One region of the Streptomyces sp. NPDC058665 genome, then DNA from elsewhere that is predicted to be linked to it. Evidence: riboswitches for the same ligand, from Rfam matches in the RefSeq annotation. Region 1 holds a riboswitch; each other region holds the start of a gene.
The links. Region 1 has a riboswitch for S-adenosylmethionine ahead of thrC (threonine synthase). Riboswitches for the same ligand answer to the same signal wherever they lie in the genome.

Region 1 (5,486 bases):
GTCGCCGAGGGCCGCGCAGACCCACACGGCGTTCGTGTCGGGGCCGATGGCCGAGAGCCCGGAGACAAGGCCTCCGCCGCCGCGCCCGGCGGTCAGGGCGCCGTCCTCACCGAGCTTGTACGAGACGGGACCGCGATTGGAAGCGACAAGGACCTGGGCGGGCGGCTCGGGGACCATCTCGGAGACCATGTGGCGAAACCTAGCCCTTCGCGGAAACGCTCAAACGTACGGTTTCAGGTCGGCGTGGATCAGCCACGGCCCCTGCCCCTCCCATGGACTGCCGCCACCGCCACCACCCCCGCGCCGACGAGGGCGAGGGCCATGCCACCCAACAACCAGAGTTGTTCAGAGGTCAGGGCCGAAACGGCCATCGCGCTCATGGCGGTCGTCGCGGGCAACGCGCTCATCACAGTCATCGACATACCGGGCAATATAGGCAAATCGATACTTAGATCATACGAACCCGACGGCTAGGCCGCGCGGCGCGCCGCGTACTCCGCGATCTCCCGCATCGGTGGCCGCTCCTCGGTGTCCACCGCGTACGTACGCGCCTCGAAGCCCCCCTTGCCCCGCTCGAACTGCGTCAGCTCCGGCCGCACCAGATGCCCCCGCGACAGCCGCAGCTGCGCCGTCCGGTAGATCGCCGCCGCCATCCGCCCCAGCGCCTGCCCGTCCTGGTGCCGGTGCCTGCGCGCCCCGACGTCGACCTGGCCGAGCGCGTCGAGCCCCACCGTGTGCAGCGCGTCCACCAGCAGCCCCAGCTCCACCCCGTACCCCACGGGGAACGGCAGCCGCTCCAGCAGCGAGCGCCGTACCGCGTACTCACCGCCCAGCGGCTGCACGAAGCCCGCCAGCAGCGGCCAGTGCAGATTCAGCAGCGGACGCGCCACCAGCTCCGTCACCCGGCCGCCCTGCCCCGGCTCGTCGCCGAGCGGGCGGTCGTACATCGCCTTCACGAACTGCACGTCCGGATCGGTGAGCAGCGGCCCCACCGTCCCCGACACGAACCGCGCCGAGAAATCCCTCAGATCCGCGTCCACGAAACAGACGATGTCGCCGCTCGTCACCAGCAGCGAGCGCCACAGCACCTCGCCCTTGCCGGGCACCGCCGGCAGCCTCGGCAGTATGTCGTCCCGGTGCACCACCCGTGCCCCGGCCGCCGCCGCGAACTCTCCCGTACGGTCGGTCGAGCCCGAGTCGATCACGACCAGTTCGTCGACGAGCGGCGCCGGACCGGCCATCAGTTCACGCCGGATCACCGACACGATCGAGCCGACCGTCGCCTCCTCGTTCAGAGCCGGGAGCACCACGCTGACCCGCGCTCCCTGCTTGGCGCCGGCCAGCCGGTCGACCGGCCGCTCCGCCGCAGGCCAGGACCGCCGGGCCAGCCAGCGCTCCACTTCTCGCAGCACGTGATCTCCATCTCGCGGATCGGACGAAGGTCTCAACCGTCCAGGGGTTCGGTTACAGTCTTGAACAACGCGAATGACCGTCGCATGTCGGGGGTCAGGACGCCGACAATCGAATACCGCTCATCCAGAGGGGCAGAGGGAACGGCCCGTTGAAGCCCCGGCAACCCTCCCGCCGACCGCGAGGTCACGGTGGGGAAGGTGCCAATTCCGTCTCGCGGCGAGATGCGTCGCGAGGAAGATGAGGAAAGGGCCTCGCCTTCATGGCTGTGCAGACCGTCCAGCAGAACACTTCCGGCGCTGTCGACCTCGGACCCGCCGCCGCCCTCTCGTGCCGCGAATGCGGGGAGCGCTTCGAGCTCGGCCCGATCTTCGCCTGTCAGAGCTGTTTCGGCCCCCTCGAAGTAGCCTACGACCTCCCGGTGGGCGACCCCGAAGGCCTGAAGAAGCGAATCGCCGCGGGCCCCGACAACATCTGGCGCTACGCGCCGCTGCTGCCCGTCCCCGCCGACGTCGCGTCGAAGCCGAACATCAACCCCGGCTTCACCAAGCTCGTCAAGGCCGACAACCTCGCCCGTGAGCTGGGTGTCACCGGCGGCCTGTACGTGAAGGACGACTCCGGCAACCCGACGCACTCCTTCAAGGACCGCGTCGTCGCCATCGCCGTCGAGGCCGCCCGCGCCTTCGGCTTCACCACGCTCTCCTGCTCCTCCACCGGCAACCTCGCGGGCGCCGTCGGCGCCGCCGCGGCCCGTGCCGGCCTCCGCTCCTGCGTCTTCATCCCGCACGACCTGGAGCAGGGCAAGGTCGTCATGGCCGCGATCTACGGCGGCGAACTCGTCGGTATCGAGGGCAACTACGACGACGTCAATCGCTTCTGCTCCGAGCTCATCGGGGACCCGCTGGGCGAGGGCTGGGGCTTCGTCAACGTCAACCTCCGCCCGTACTACGGCGAGGGCTCCAAGACCCTCGCGTACGAGATCTGCGAGCAGCTCGGCTGGGAGCTGCCCGACCAGCTCGTCATCCCCGTCGCGTCCGGCTCGCAGCTGACGAAGATCGACAAGGGGCTCAAGGAGCTGATCGCGCTCGGCCTGGTCGAGGAGAAGCCGTACAAGATCTTCGGCGCGCAGGCCGAGGGCTGTTCTCCGGTCTCGGTCGCCTTCAAGGCGGGCCACGATGTCGTACGGCCGCAGAAGCCGAACACCATCGCCAAGTCACTGGCGATCGGCAACCCGGCCGACGGCCCGTACGTCCTGGACATCGCCCGCCGCACGGGCGGCGCCGTCGAGGACGTGAACGACGAGCAGGTCGTGGACGCGATCAAGCTGCTCGCGCGCACCGAGGGGATCTTCGCCGAGACGGCGGGCGGGGTGACCGTGGGTGTGACGCGCAAGCTCATCGAGGCGGGGCTGCTCGACCCGGCGCTCACCACGGTCGTACTGAACACGGGTGACGGGCTCAAGACGCTGGACGCCGTCGCGCCGACGACGGGGCCGACCGCGACGATTCCGCCGAGCCTCGACGCGTTCCGCGCCGCCGGCCTGGCGCGTTGAGCCGTTGAGCCCCTCAAGAAGCCGCTACTCCCCGGAAGGCAGAAACCGATGAGCGTGAACGTCCGTATCCCCACCATCCTCCGTACGTACACCGGCGGAAAGGCCGAGGTTCCGGCCGAGGGCACGACCCTCTCCCAGGTCATCGAGTCCCTGGAGTCGAACCACCCGGGCATCGCCGCCCGTGTCCTGGACGACCAGGGCAAGCTCCGGCGCTTCGTCAACGTGTACGTGAACGACGACGACGTCCGCTTCGAGCAGGGCCTGGAGACCGCCACCCCGGACGGCGCGGGGATCTCGATCATCCCGGCGGTCGCCGGCGGCTGAGCGAGGGGCCGGACAGCGGCACCCGGCCGAACGGCAGCGCCCGGCCGAACGGCACGCACAGTGAACGGCGTTGCCCCCTCCGCGAGAGAAGTGGAGGGGGCAATTCCATGAGGTTGAACGCGATAGAGTCGGGGTAGCCCCGCCGCCGCCGGTGTCGCGACCGTGCCCCGAGCATATGAGTTCGCGACAAGATGCGGTCAAAGTGTGGACGCTGTTTGCGCGGTTCCTTGCGCTTTGCCCGGCCCGACTTGCCCCTGGTAGCCCGGCATTTCACCTCTTTGCGTGTTGTGGCATGCCCATAATTCTCGTCCGATTGACCTGTTGCAGAGGGCAGTTGGGCAGATACATTCAGCCGCGGTCGACGCGTTCCGGCGCGAAGTGCGGTCCCGCGCAGGGGCCAGTAATAGGGGAGTTGGGCATGGCTCAGGGCACCGTCAAGTGGTTCAACGCGGAGAAGGGCTACGGCTTCATCGCGGTCGACGGTGGTGCGGATGTTTTCGTCCACTACAGCGCGATCCAGATGGACGGTTACCGCACCCTTGAAGAAGGTCAGCGAGTTGAGTTCGAGATCTCGCAGGGCCAGAAGGGTCCGCAGGCGGACATGGTCAAGCTCGCCGTCTGATTCCGGCGCGATCGGCCAACGACGCACTCACACACGAGGGGCTCGCATCCCAAGAGGGGATGCGGGCCCCTCGTGCGCGCGCGGTCCGCGCGCGGGGCTGTGCGCGCGGGGTCAGGGGGGTGCGCCGCTCGGGAGTCGCTTGCACTCAAGGGGGTCGAGTGCTAATCATTGGCGTTAGCACTCTGCAGGTGAGAGTGACAACTTATGGACCGGGTCAGCGAGGCCCGAGAGCCTGTGGGGCAAGGAACCGCAAGGCTCTTCGGCCGTCCGTCGCGGGCGCCGACACGGTCCGGAGCAATCCACCCCCTGTCCGGGAGGACCACTTCACATGGCCAAGATCATCGCGTTCGACGAGGAGGCACGGCGCGGTCTCGAGCGCGGGATGAACCAGCTCGCCGACGCCGTCAAGGTAACCCTTGGCCCCAAGGGCCGAAACGTCGTCCTCGAGAAGAAGTGGGGCGCCCCCACGATCACCAACGATGGTGTTTCCATCGCCAAGGAGATCGAGCTCGAGGACCCGTACGAGAAGATCGGCGCCGAGCTGGTCAAGGAAGTCGCCAAGAAGACGGACGACGTCGCCGGTGACGGTACGACCACCGCGACCGTCCTGGCCCAGGCCCTGGTCCGCGAGGGCCTGCGCAACGTGGCCGCCGGCGCCAACCCGATGGCCCTCAAGCGCGGTATCGAGAAGGCCATCGAGGCCGTCTCCGGTGCCCTCCTTGAGCAGGCCAAGGACGTGGAGACCAAGGAGCAGATCGCTTCGACGGCCTCCATCTCCGCCGCCGACACCCAGATCGGCGAGCTCATCGCCGAGGCGATGGACAAGGTCGGCAAGGAAGGCGTCATCACCGTCGAGGAGTCGCAGACCTTCGGTCTTGAGCTTGAGCTCACCGAGGGCATGCGCTTCGACAAGGGCTACATCTCGGCGTACTTCGCCACCGACATGGAGCGTATGGAGGCGTCGCTCGACGACCCGTACATCCTGATCGTCAACTCCAAGATCGGCAACGTCAAGGACGTCCTGCCGCTCCTGGAGAAGGTCATCCAGTCGGGCAAGCCGCTGCTGATCATCGCCGAGGACGTCGAGGGCGAGGCGCTGTCCACGCTCGTCGTCAACAAGATCAAGGGCACCTTCAAGTCCGTCGCCGTCAAGGCCCCGGGCTTCGGTGACCGCCGCAAGGCGATGCTGAACGACATCGCCATCCTCACCGGCGGCACGGTCATCTCCGAGGAGGTCGGCCTCAAGCTGGAGAACGCCGGTCTCGACCTGCTGGGCCGCGCCCGCAAGGTCGTCATCACCAAGGACGAGACCACCATCGTCGACGGTGCCGGTGACAGCGAGCAGGTCGCCGGCCGCGTGAACCAGATCCGTGCCGAGATCGAGAACTCGGACTCGGACTACGACCGCGAGAAGCTCCAGGAGCGCCTCGCGAAGCTGGCCGGCGGCGTGGCCGTCATCAAGGCCGGCGCCGCGACCGAGGTCGAGCTCAAGGAGCGCAAGCACCGCATCGAGGACGCGGTGCGCAACGCCAAGGCCGCCGTCGAGGAGGGCATCGTCGCCGGTGGTGGCGTGGCTCT
Region 2 (5,486 bases), on a different contig from region 1:
GGCGGGGCCTTCGTACGCCGCGGGCGCGCACCTTCCGCGTACGGCCACGGGAGCGGGTTCGTCCGCCCGTCGGGCGGCGGGTCCTGGATCCGGGCCGACGCCGATAGGCTGACGCCCGGCAGCACGGGCCACCCGGCCGTGCCCCGTCCACAGACCCCAGGAGCGAGCATGAGCAGCGCTGTCACACCGGCCGGAGGCGACACCATGGCGGCGCGTTCCTGGCCGGGTGTACTGAACCCGCTGCTGCGCGGTGAGGACCTCGACGCCGAGGACACCGCCTGGGCCATGCACCGCATCATGAGCGGCGAGGCCACCGACGCGCAGATCGCGGGCTTCGCGGTCGCGCTGCGCGCCAAGGGCGAGACTGTCGACGAGGTCACGGCACTCGTGGGCGCCATGTACGAGCACGCCAACACCATCGAGGTCCCCGGCGACACCGTCGACGTCGTCGGCACCGGAGGTGACCTCGCCAAGACCGTCAACATCTCCACGATGGCGGCGATCGTGGTGGCCGGATCGGGCGGCAAGGTTGTCAAGCACGGCAGCCGGGCGGCCTCGTCCGCGAGCGGCGCCTCCGACGTGCTGGAGAAGCTCGGCGTCAATCTGGAACTGACGCCGCAGCGGGTCGTGGAGGTCGCCGAGGAAGCCGGCATCACCTTCTGCTTCGCGGCCAAGTTCCACCCGGCGCTGCGGCACGCGGCTAAGGCCCGCAAGGAACTCGGCGCGCAGACCACGTTCAACATCCTGGGCCCGCTCACCAACCCGGCGCGGGTCCGCTCCCAGGCGGTCGGGGTCGCGGACATCCGGATGGCGCCCATCGTGGCCGGGGTGCTCGCAGCGCGGGGCAACTCCTCGCTCGTCTTCCGCGGCGACGACGGTCTGGACGAGCTGACCACGACCGCCACCTCACACGTATGGGTGGTTCGGGACGGCCAGGTCACCGAGCAGTCCTTCGACCCCAGGGACATCGGTCTGGAGCTGGTCCCGGTCGAGGCCCTGCGCGGTGCGGACGCCTCGTACAACGCCGACGTCGCGCGCCGGCTGCTGGAGGGCGAGACCGGCCCCGTACGGGACGCGGTCCTGCTGAACGCGGCGGCGGCGCTGGTGGCGCTCGAACCGGCGGACACCCCACTGAACGACCAGCTCGCGGAGAAGATGGTGCGGGCGGCACGCGCGGTGGACTCGGGCGCGGCGAAGCAGGCGCTGGACCGCTGGGTGGCCGCGAGCAACGCGTAACGGCCTGCCGCCGGCCCGGATCGGCGGGGTGCTGCGGTCGGGACGGCGTCCCGGGCCGTCGGCCCGTGGACCTCGCCTGCCGTCGATCGCCGGACGGCCGCATCGCGGCCCGTCCGCGATCGAGGACGAACCGGCCCCCGGGGCCGGCCCGGTCGAACCGATCCTGACGAGGCACGGGTGTCCCGTATGACGGACGCCCTCTGGGCCGTCTCGCTGTGGTGGGGTAATCTCACCCCAGGTCATGAGTGACAGCGACTACGGCCCCGGCCCGCTGTCCGGCAACCCTCCGTCCGTGGCGGGGTGCCCCGGGTGAAGACCAGGCCGTAGCCAGCGAGGTCTACGGCAAGCGCGGACCCCTGGACATCGTTCGGATGTCGTCATCCCTGGGGTCCTGGTCCTCAAGGGAGCAGTCTCGTGAGCAAGCGAATGCGATAGGGCTTCAGGCCCGTTCCCCGCGCGCGTCGCGGCGGAACGGGAGCCGGCCCTCTTCAGTGAGCCCCACACCCCGCGCGACCTTCCGCGCCGTCACGGCACCGCGTGTGCCGTCGCGACGGCGTGCCCGTCCGCCGGGTCCTGATGCCGTTTCCGCCTTGTCCCGCCGGGAGATACCGACATGTCCGCACAGACCGACACGCCTCACCGCACCAGCACCGACCAGCCGCTCCCCGTCCTCGGACGTGACGTCACCGTCCCCCTCGTCACCGGCGGTGAGGTCACCTACGCCGCGCTCGACTACGCCGCCAGCGCCCCCGCGCTCCAGCGGGTCTGGGACGACGTCGCCGCCTACGCCCCGTACTACGGCAGCGTCCACCGCGGTGCCGGATATCTCTCGCAGCTCTCCACCGACCTCTTCGAGAACAGCCGCCGTACCGTCGCCGGCTTCCTCGGCTGTCGCGAGGACGACCAGGTCGTCTTCACCCGGTCCACCACCGACTCGCTGAATCTGCTGGCCGCCGTGCTGCCCGCCGACTGCGAGGTGTTCGTCTTCGAGACCGAGCACCACGCGTCACTGCTGCCCTGGCGCGACGCACGCGTCAGCTACCTGAACGCGCCGCGCACCCCCGAAGAGGCCGTCGCCACGCTGGAGCGGGCGCTGGCGGGCCGGTGTGACCCGAAGGGCCCCGCGCTGGTGTGTGTCACCGGAGCCTCCAACGTCACCGGCGAGCTGTGGCCCGTACGGGAACTGGCCGCCGCCGCCCACGCCCACGGCGCGCGCGTGGTCCTCGACGCCGCGCAGCTCGCCCCGCACCACCCCGTGGACATCGCGGAGCTGGACGTGGACTGGGTCGCCTTCTCCGGGCACAAGCTGTACGCGCCGTTCGGCTCCGGTGTGCTCGCGGGCCGCGCCGACTGGCTGCGGGAGTCGGAGCCGTATCTCGCCGGTGGCGGCGCCAGCCGCAAGGTCGCGCGCCGTGGCGACGGGGGAGTGGACGTCGAGTGGCACACCACCCCCGCGCGCCACGAGGCCGGATCGCCGAACGTCATCGGTGTGTACGCGATCGCCTCGGCCTGCAAGGCGCTCACCGAAGCCGGCTTCGACCGCCTCGTCGAGCGCGAGCGGGAACTGGTGGCCCGGGTGTGCGCGGAACTCGCCGAGGTCCCCGAGGTGCGGGTGCTCTCGCTCTTCGGCGACGCCGCGCCCCGCGTCGGCGTCATCTCCTTCGTGGTCGACGGCTGGAACAGTTCCCACTTCGCCGCCGCGCTCTCGGCGGAGTACGGCATCGGCGTACGCGACGGGCTCTTCTGCGCCCACCCGCTCGTCCGCACCCTGCTGGGCGGCGACGCGGAGGACCCGGGGGAGTGCGGCGCGCCCGACGCCGGTCCCGGCGAGAAGTCGCTCAACGCGATCCGGGTCAGCTTCGGGGCCGGTACGCCGGACGAGCACGTGGCCCGGTTCACCGGCGCCGTCAGGGAACTCGTCCGGGACGGCGCGCGCTGGAACTACCGCACCGAGGACGGCCGTTGCGTCCCCGACCGCGGCTGACCCACCCCGCTCGGATCAGGCGTCGAGGCCGATCGCGAAGGCCGCTTCCAGGTCGTGCTGGGAGTACGTACGGAACGCCACATGCGTGTCCGTGGCCTCGACGCCCGGGATCTTGCTGATGCTGCCGGGGATGACGTCCGCCAGGTCGTCGTGTTTGGCGACCCGCACCATGGCGATCAGGTCGTAGGTGCCGGTGACGGAGAAGACCTCGCTGACGCTCTCCAGCGCCGCGATCGACTCGGCGATCTCGGGGATCCGGTCGACGCTGGTCTTGATGAGCACGATCGCGGTGATCACGGTTGACGTTCTCCCTCGGGGGCCGCTGAACGGGACTTCACTCTAGCCGTACGCCGGAAGAGCCCCCAGGCGGCGACGAAGCCCAGCGCGAAGCCCACCAGATGCGCCAGATACGCCACGCCGGGGCCCGGCTCGGCGTCGCGGGCCGCCAGCCACTGGAGGACGAACCAGAAGATCAGGACGATCCAGGCGGGGAAGCGCAGCGGCAGGAAGAAAAGGAACGGAAAGAGGCTGGTGACGCGTGCGCGGGGAAAGAGACAGAGAAAGGCACCCAGCACGCCGGAGATCGCGCCCGACGCACCCACCAGGGTCTGGTCGGACTCGGCGTTCACCGCCGCGTAGGCGAGCAGGGCGAGATAGCCGCAGACGAGATAGAAGAGGGTGAACCGCACCCTCCCCATCCGTTCCTCGGCCATCGCCCCGAAGACATGGAGGAAGAGCAGATTGCCGAGCAGATGGAGCCAGCTGCCGTGGATGAACAGCGCGGTGAGAGGGGTGAGCAGAGCGTGGGAGTCACCGGCGGTCAGCTGGTCGGGGATCACCCCCCAGCGTTCGAAGTACGAGCTCTGCGCCGCGAGCAGCGTGTCACCCGTCCCGTACGCGGGGTTGAACCCCGACAGCGGGCCGGTCAGGAAGGCCAGGGAGCACAGACCGATCAGACCGTAGGTCATCACCGGCGCTCCGGTGGTCGCCCGCCAATTGATCATCCAAGGATCATCCCGTACGAGGACAGACAGGCACAGACCGCCTCGCCGCGACCTGGGACTTGCGGGAGGCCGTAGGGTTACGGGCGCGTACATCCATGGAACGGTGCCGTACCGGTGACCGGTGCGGCAGGCTCGAACTCACGACATCAGGGCTCGACGAAATGAGGACGGCACGATGACGACGGTTCCCTTGCCGACCGACGCCACCCGGTGGCGCTGCACGCTGTGCGGCAATCTCACCAGGTTCGACGTGACGCGTTCGTCCAAGGTGGTGGAGTACGTCCATCTGGACCTGGCCGGGACGTCGAAGGTCGAGGAGCGCGACGTGGTCAGTGAGACCATCGAGTCCGTCCGCTGCCGCTGGTGCAACGCGGTGGATCAGATCGAACTGGTTGACAGGCCGGGCGCCGGTTCCTGAGGGAGCCGCCCGAAAGGGTAGTGGGGTGAACGGATCGTGGAGCAGCCAGCACGTGGCGCCGAGCCGGCCGGTGCGGCCGACGGCGACGCCGAGGCGCTCGACAGACCGCTGCCCGAGTCCGTACGGCGCCGGGTCGTGGCGCTGGTCTCGGACGCCTTCGGCGGTCTGACCGTCACCGAACTGCCCACCCAGCTGCGCCAGTACGCGCGCTTCACCCCGACCAGGCGGGCCCGGTTCGCGGGCAACGCGATGGCCGCCGCCCTGGAGAGCGACCCGGTGTTCCGGCAGCGGATCGGTGAGCGGTTCGGCCAGGCGGACCCCGAGCTGGCCGCCGCCGTGGAATCCGGCTCGCCGCCCCCGGCCGCCGACCCCGTCGACGTGGCGGCGGCCGCCTATGTCCTGCGGCCCGTCGGCTGGGTGAAGCTGGTGGCCGCCGCCGGCGAGGAGGTCCAGCGCGCCGACGCCGAGCGCGTCGACGAGGAGAACCGCCGCGAGTTGGAGCGGCTGCGTGAGGAGCTGGACGAGGCCCGCGCCGCGACGAGGAGCGAGACCGAGCGGCTGCGTACGGAGCTGGACACCGCCCGCAAGGAGGCCGAGTCCACGCACCGTAAGCTCCGCAGCGCCCTGAGCGATGTGAAGCGCGGCGAGGCCGCCCTGCGGCGTACGACCGCCGAGATCGAGGCCGCCCGCGCGGAGGCCGCGGTCCAGGTGTCCGCGGCGGAGAGCGAGACACGGCGCCTCAAGGCCCGGCTCGCGGAGGCGGAGGCGGCGGTGGAGGCCGGCCGCCGGGCCGCCCGCGAGGGGCGCTCCGTGGAGGACATGCGGCTGCGGTTGCTGCTGGACA
Region 3 (5,486 bases), on a different contig from region 1:
TCGGGCTCAGCCCGCAGCCCGGCGTCCACGAGCTGGACACCCTGGCCTGTCTGGACGCGCTCCCAGCCGTTCGGCGGTCCGCTCGCGCCGCTCACCGCGGCGCTGCCGCCGGGCCCGACGAGCGTGGCCAGGTCGGCCCAGGCGCGCGGGTCGTCCTCGTCGGTGACGGCGTGGAAGGGGGCCACGTCGCCCGGATAGCGGGCCGCACGCCCGACGCGTTCGGCGAAGTGGGCGTGCGGGCCGGTGAGCGCGGCCCAGGCGGGATTGTCGAGGACGTGGGAAGAGGTGGCTTCGAGGCTGGCGACGGACATCGCGTGACGGCTCCGGTGCTGGGGACATGGGGTGGGGATCCCGCCGCGGGGCGACGACGGGATCCCCGGCCGATGGCGGGTCAGGAGTTGTCCAGCGGCAGTCCGGGCGGGTTGACCTCGGACGTGGCGACGGCCTCGTTGGAGAGGTTGTAGGCCTTGAGCCACTCGGCGTACTGACCGTTCTTGATCAGGTGGTTGATGGCGTCGGCGACCGGCTCGGCGAGGCCGCTGCCCTTCTTCGCCGTGGCCGCGATCAGGCCCTGGAGGCTCGCACCGGCGCCTGAGTAAGTCCCCGCGGTACGCGTGGCGTTGGGCGTATCGGCAACCTGGCGGTTGTGATACGCGATGCCGGGGTTGGGGCCGAAGTAGGCGTCGATCTTGCCGCTGGACAGGGCGAGATAGACGCTGTTGCTGTCCTGGAAGTACTTGACGGTGAGCTTCTTGCCCTCTTTGGCCAGCTTCGCCTTCCACTCCAGGAGGATCTTCTCCTGATTCGTGCCGGAGCCCACGGAGACCGTCTTGCCGGCGAGGTTCCCGTAGTCGCCGTCGAAGTTCCAGGTGCTCTTCTTCGGTACGGTGAAGGCGAGGTTGTCCTGCCGGTAGGACGCGAACTCGTACTTCGTTTTCCGCTCCTCGGTGTCCGTGACGTTGGTGAACGCCACGTCGACCTTGCCGCTGTCGATGCCGACGAAGAGGTTCTCCCACGTGGAGTTCTTCACCTCGGGCGTGAGACCGAGGACCGCGGCGACCAGTCGGCCCAGGTCGGGTTCCGCACCGGTGAGGGTCTTCTGGTCGCTGCCCACGTAAGCCAGGGGCGGGAAGCCGGCCGGCAGGGCGCCGACGCCGATCGCCAGCTTGCCGCTCTTCCTGACAGCGGCGGGCAGTTCGGCGCTGATGGACGTGACCTCGGAGACCTTGATGGTGGTCTGCCGGGCGGCGCCGTTGGAGACCTGGCCGATGACGACCTCGCCGGTCCTGGCGGCGGTGTCGGTGGAGGTGGCCGCGTCGCTGTCGCCCCCGCAGGCGGCGAGCCCGGTGGCCAGGGAGGCGACGGCGGTCGCCGCGGTGATGCCGCGTATCAGGCCGCGTCGGGTGAAGTGGGTAGGCATGGCCATTCCTTGTCGCTGGAGGTGATGAGGGTGGCGTGGGGGAGGTCGGGGGCGCGGCGGGTCAGAGGACCTTGCTGAGGAAGTCCCTGGTCCGCTCGTGCCGGGGCTTGTCGAGGACCTCGGAGGGCGGACCCTGCTCGATGATCTTGCCGCCGTCGATGAAGACGACCCGGTCGGCGATCTCGCGGGCGAAGCCGATCTCGTGGGTGACGATGACGAGAGTGGTGCCACCGGTCGCCAAATCCCTGATGACGGCGAGGACTTCGCCGACCAGTTCGGGGTCGAGGGCGGATGTGGGCTCGTCGAACAGGATGACGCCGGGGCGCAGGGCGAGGGCTCGGGCGATGGCGACGCGCTGCTGCTGACCGCCGGAGAGCTGGCGCGGGTAGGCGCCGGTCCTGTCGGCGAGGCCGACCCGGCCGAGGAGTTGGCGGGCGAGTTGCCGCGCCTCGGGCTTGCCCAGCCGGCCGGTGGCGACGGGGGCCGCGGCCACATTGTCGAGGACGGTCAGGTGCGGGAACAGGTTGAAGTTCTGGAAGACGAAGCCGATCCGCCCGCGCTGGGTGAGGATGGCCCGCTCGCTCAGTTCCTTCAGCCACTTGCCCTGCCGCTTCACGCCGATCGGCTCGCCGTTGACGCTGACGTAGCCGATCTCGGGCTTCTCCAGGTGGTTGATGACCCGCAGCAGGGTGGACTTGCCGGATCCGGAGGGGCCGAGGATGACGGTGACCTCGCCGGGACGGACGGTCAGGTCGATGCCGTCCAGCACCCGGTGGGTGCCGTACCACTTGTGCACACCGTGCACCTCGACGGCGGCGGCGTCGGCATCCGCCAGGGCGTCGAGCGTCTTGGCGGTCATACGGCGGCCTCCCGGCGGATGCGGACGCGCAGGTCGGTGAGACCGGTGCGGAGCTTCCGCAGCGGCGTAGGCGGCAGGCCGCGGGTGGCACCTCGGGCGTAGTGCCGCTCGACGTAGAACTGGATGACGGAGACGACGCTGGTCAGGATCAGGTACCAGACGGTGACGACCAGCAGCAGCGGCACGATGTCGCCGGGGTAGGTGGAGCCCATGGTCTGCGCGGAACCGAACAGGTCCAGCAGGGAGACGTAGAAGACCAGCGAGGTGGCCTTGATCAGGCCGATGAGCTGGTTGACGTAGTTCGGGACGATCGAGCGCAGCGCCTGCGGAAAGACGATCTTCCGGAACTGGTAGGACTTCGGCAGGCCGAGCGCCGCGGACGCCTCGTGCTGGCCCTGGTCGACGGAGAGGATGCCGCCGCGGACGACCTCGGCCGCGTAGGCGGCCTCGTTGAGGCTGAGGCCGATGACGGCGACGACCATGTCGGTGGCGAGTCTCGACTCGTCGAAGGAGAAGAAGGCCGGGCCGAAGGGAATGCCGACGCTCAACGTCTCGTACAGGGCACTGAAGTTGTAGAGGAGGATCAGCACAACGATGAGCGGGATGGAGCGCAGGGCCCAGACATAGGTCCAGCTGACCGCGCGCAGCACCGGGCTCTTCGAGAGCCGGGCCAGGGCGAGCACGATGCCGCCGAGCAGGCCCAGCACCGCGCTGTAGGCGGTGACTTCGAGGGTGATCAGCAGGCCGTCGAGGATGGTGGGGCGCAAGAACCAGTAGCTCCAGCGGTCCCACTGGTAGAAGGGGTTGGAGACCAGCCCGTGCACGAACTGGGCGACCAGGACCAGCACGACCGCGGTGCCGATCCAGCGTCCCGGCCGCCGCAACGGCAGAACTCGCTGGGCGGTGAAGGCTTTCGACGGTTCGTCGTCGGTCGGCGCCTCGGGGAGGGTGACGGTGGCGCCAGGGGGTTCACTCATGGTGGGCTCCGGCTGGTTCGGACATCACGGACAGCGCGCCGGCGTGCGGCGGCGGATGCCACGGCGAGGTACCAGGGGCAGGGAGGACGACGGCACACCGCGAGCGCGGTGTTCGTCAGGGGATCGAGGCTGCGGGGAGAGGTCAGCCCCGACAGCGGGCACGGCCCGGTGCGGTACACAGCGCGCTGTTCACGCGAAGCAGATCGACGGCGCGATCGGCGACGAGGATGTTCGGGTACGGCTGTACGCAGCCCTGCGGGCGGCGTGTCGCCGTCCTGGGAGCTGCGTACATGGCGTCACCGTCACTGTCTCGGCCCTGTGTGGGCCTGGCGCTTACCGAAGTGTCATCCGGTCCGGTCGTCACCTGGGGCACCCCCTGCGGTGCGGGGTTGCCGGTCAGCAAGCCAGGGCTTGTCGCTGACGCTCATGACCATTCTGGGCCGTAGTTAAGACATCCGCCCGAACGAATGTCAACGCCGGTCCACCAGGTGGAACGGCTAAGGGGACGAGTGCGCGGCCCAGTCGAGGATCTGGACCGCCGCTCCGGCGGCCTCCAGGCCCTGGCAGCGCGCGTGGTGACGGCGTTCGATGCCGTCGAGGTCGAGGTGGCCGCCGAAGGCCGGGTGGGCGGCGAGCCGGCGGGCGTAGGCCCACAGGGTCTGATGGCCGGCGATGCGCCGGACGGCGGAGGCGTCCAGGTGGTCGCGGTGCACGGTGTCGAGTTGGACCAGCGCGACCCACAACTCGACATCGGCTGCGGTGATTTCGTCGCGGATCAGGTAGGTGCGCCCGACGAGCCGGTGCTCCAGCGCGTCCAGGGTCTCCAGCAGCGTCCCGAGTGCTGTGTCGCGCTCCGCCTGCTCCCCACCGGCCGAACCGGCGTGCTGGGCGGCCTCCTCGATGCCCCGCGCGCACATCCGCTCCACGGCCTCGATCTCCGGCTCCGCGCCGCAAGGGTAGAGCGAGGGACCGCCGCCGCCGAAGCGGCGGGCGAGGTCGCGCATGATGTCCGGGGCGTGGGTGCTGACGATCCGTCCGGACCAGTCGTCGCTGAGCACCGGAGCGACGGCGGGGCCGGGGTACCTGTGGGCGCTGGCCTCGTAGAGCGGGCGCAGGGCCGAGTGGCCGCCATCGGGACAGTCGGGCACGGCGGGCAGTCCGGTCATCGGACAGACGGTGTCCAGGCCGAGCAGGCCGTGGGTGACGGCGATGCGCAGGCCGTCGGGACAGGTGGTCGACAGATGCAGGCGGTAGCGGCCGGGAACGGCGTAGTGGCCGCTGCGCGCGTCCGGGCCGATCCGGCCCCGGAAGGCGGGCTCGGGCCGGAGGGACGGGCGGGCAGCCAGCGGTGTGACGGTCATGACTCTCCCCGGGAGCGGGCGCAGACGTACGCGCGGCGGAAGCGATGTCGGGCTGGGGTGTGTTGCCGGATTCCCGTCGTCCGTGCGGAGGGCGGGCGCGGCGTTCCAGGGGACGCCGTGGACGCGGGGCAGGCGGAGTTCAGCCCTTGGGGCTGACCGCGCTGCAGACACGAAGCAGATCGATATGACGCCGGGAGGTCAGAAGAGGCGAACGGCTCACTCGGACGGTGACCGGATCAAAGCGCCTCATATTTCCCTACCTATTTACTAGGATTCTCCAGTGAGTGTCGGCCCCACCGACACCGGCGTCAAGAGGGCCGTCCCGCACCGCCGAACGCCCCGGCGGACGGCGGCCGGACAGCCGGCCGACCGCGCCCCTCCGCCGGGGTGGACCTTGACACTCACGGGGGCGGGCGACGTACGTTGAAAGGGAAAGTTCCTTCACGGGTGGAGGCTTTGATGCACGTTCCGGACGCGGCATCGCGTGGTACGTGCACCAGGCCGTGCCTTCGAAGTCCCGCCTGGCCTGCGGCGTCTGGCGCGCGGCTCATCACCCGGCGGCATGTCGACTACTGCCGTACCTCCTCCGCCGTCTGTCCTTCCGTACACGTCTGATCACCGCCGGCCGTCGGGCCGGCTGTCTCGTCGTGGCCCTGTGGCCGCGAGTCATCGTGTTTCCCGGAAGGAACCCCCTTGTCCGGTCCCGCCCTGCACCTCGCCGTCGAGATCGACGGCGACGGCGCCCATCCCGCGGCCTGGCGCCGCGCCGCCCACTCCCCCGGTCAGCTGCTCACACCTCGCCGCGTGGCCCGTGTCGCCGCCATCGCCGAGAACGCCGGGTTCACCCTGCTCACCCTGGACGACGGCGT

Region 2: it holds a riboswitch for S-adenosylmethionine, as region 1 does, so the genes downstream of both, ACFWV8_RS32580 (aminotransferase class V-fold PLP-dependent enzyme) here and thrC (threonine synthase) in region 1, are expected to answer to the same signal.
Region 3: it holds a riboswitch for S-adenosylmethionine, as region 1 does, so the genes downstream of both, ACFWV8_RS24150 (amino acid ABC transporter permease) here and thrC (threonine synthase) in region 1, are expected to answer to the same signal.

Annotation. Positions count from the first base shown of each region.
Region 1 covers NZ_JBHXRX010000042.1:21,495-26,980, reverse strand. Annotated here, with positions in the region: gene ACFWV8_RS25250 (trehalose-6-phosphate synthase) at 1-189, opposite strand, end outside; gene ACFWV8_RS25245 (hypothetical protein) at 249-422, opposite strand; gene ACFWV8_RS25240 (glucosyl-3-phosphoglycerate synthase) at 471-1,412, opposite strand; SAM riboswitch class I at 1,530-1,657, shown strand; gene thrC (threonine synthase) at 1,673-2,962, shown strand; gene ACFWV8_RS25230 (ubiquitin-like small modifier protein 1) at 3,011-3,286, shown strand; gene ACFWV8_RS25225 (cold-shock protein) at 3,705-3,908, shown strand; gene groL (chaperonin GroEL) at 4,237-5,486, shown strand, end outside.
Region 2 covers NZ_JBHXRX010000071.1:33,403-38,888, reverse strand. Annotated here, with positions in the region: gene trpD (anthranilate phosphoribosyltransferase) at 169-1,236, shown strand; SAM riboswitch class IV at 1,474-1,591, shown strand; gene ACFWV8_RS32580 (aminotransferase class V-fold PLP-dependent enzyme) at 1,850-3,220, shown strand; gene ACFWV8_RS32575 (Lrp/AsnC ligand binding domain-containing protein) at 3,236-3,517, opposite strand; gene ACFWV8_RS32570 (rhomboid family intramembrane serine protease) at 3,514-4,224, opposite strand; gene ACFWV8_RS32565 (hypothetical protein) at 4,400-4,642, shown strand; gene ACFWV8_RS32560 (NYN domain-containing protein) at 4,679-5,486, shown strand, end outside.
Region 3 covers NZ_JBHXRX010000038.1:44,613-50,098, reverse strand. Annotated here, with positions in the region: gene ACFWV8_RS24165 (GNAT family N-acetyltransferase) at 1-311, opposite strand, end outside; gene ACFWV8_RS24160 (transporter substrate-binding domain-containing protein) at 392-1,420, opposite strand; gene ACFWV8_RS24155 (amino acid ABC transporter ATP-binding protein) at 1,482-2,279, opposite strand; gene ACFWV8_RS24150 (amino acid ABC transporter permease) at 2,276-3,256, opposite strand; SAM riboswitch class IV at 3,581-3,688, opposite strand; gene ACFWV8_RS24145 (glutathione S-transferase C-terminal domain-containing protein) at 3,754-4,617, opposite strand; gene ACFWV8_RS24140 (putative leader peptide) at 4,757-4,867, opposite strand; gene ACFWV8_RS24135 (LLM class flavin-dependent oxidoreductase) at 5,311-5,486, shown strand, end outside.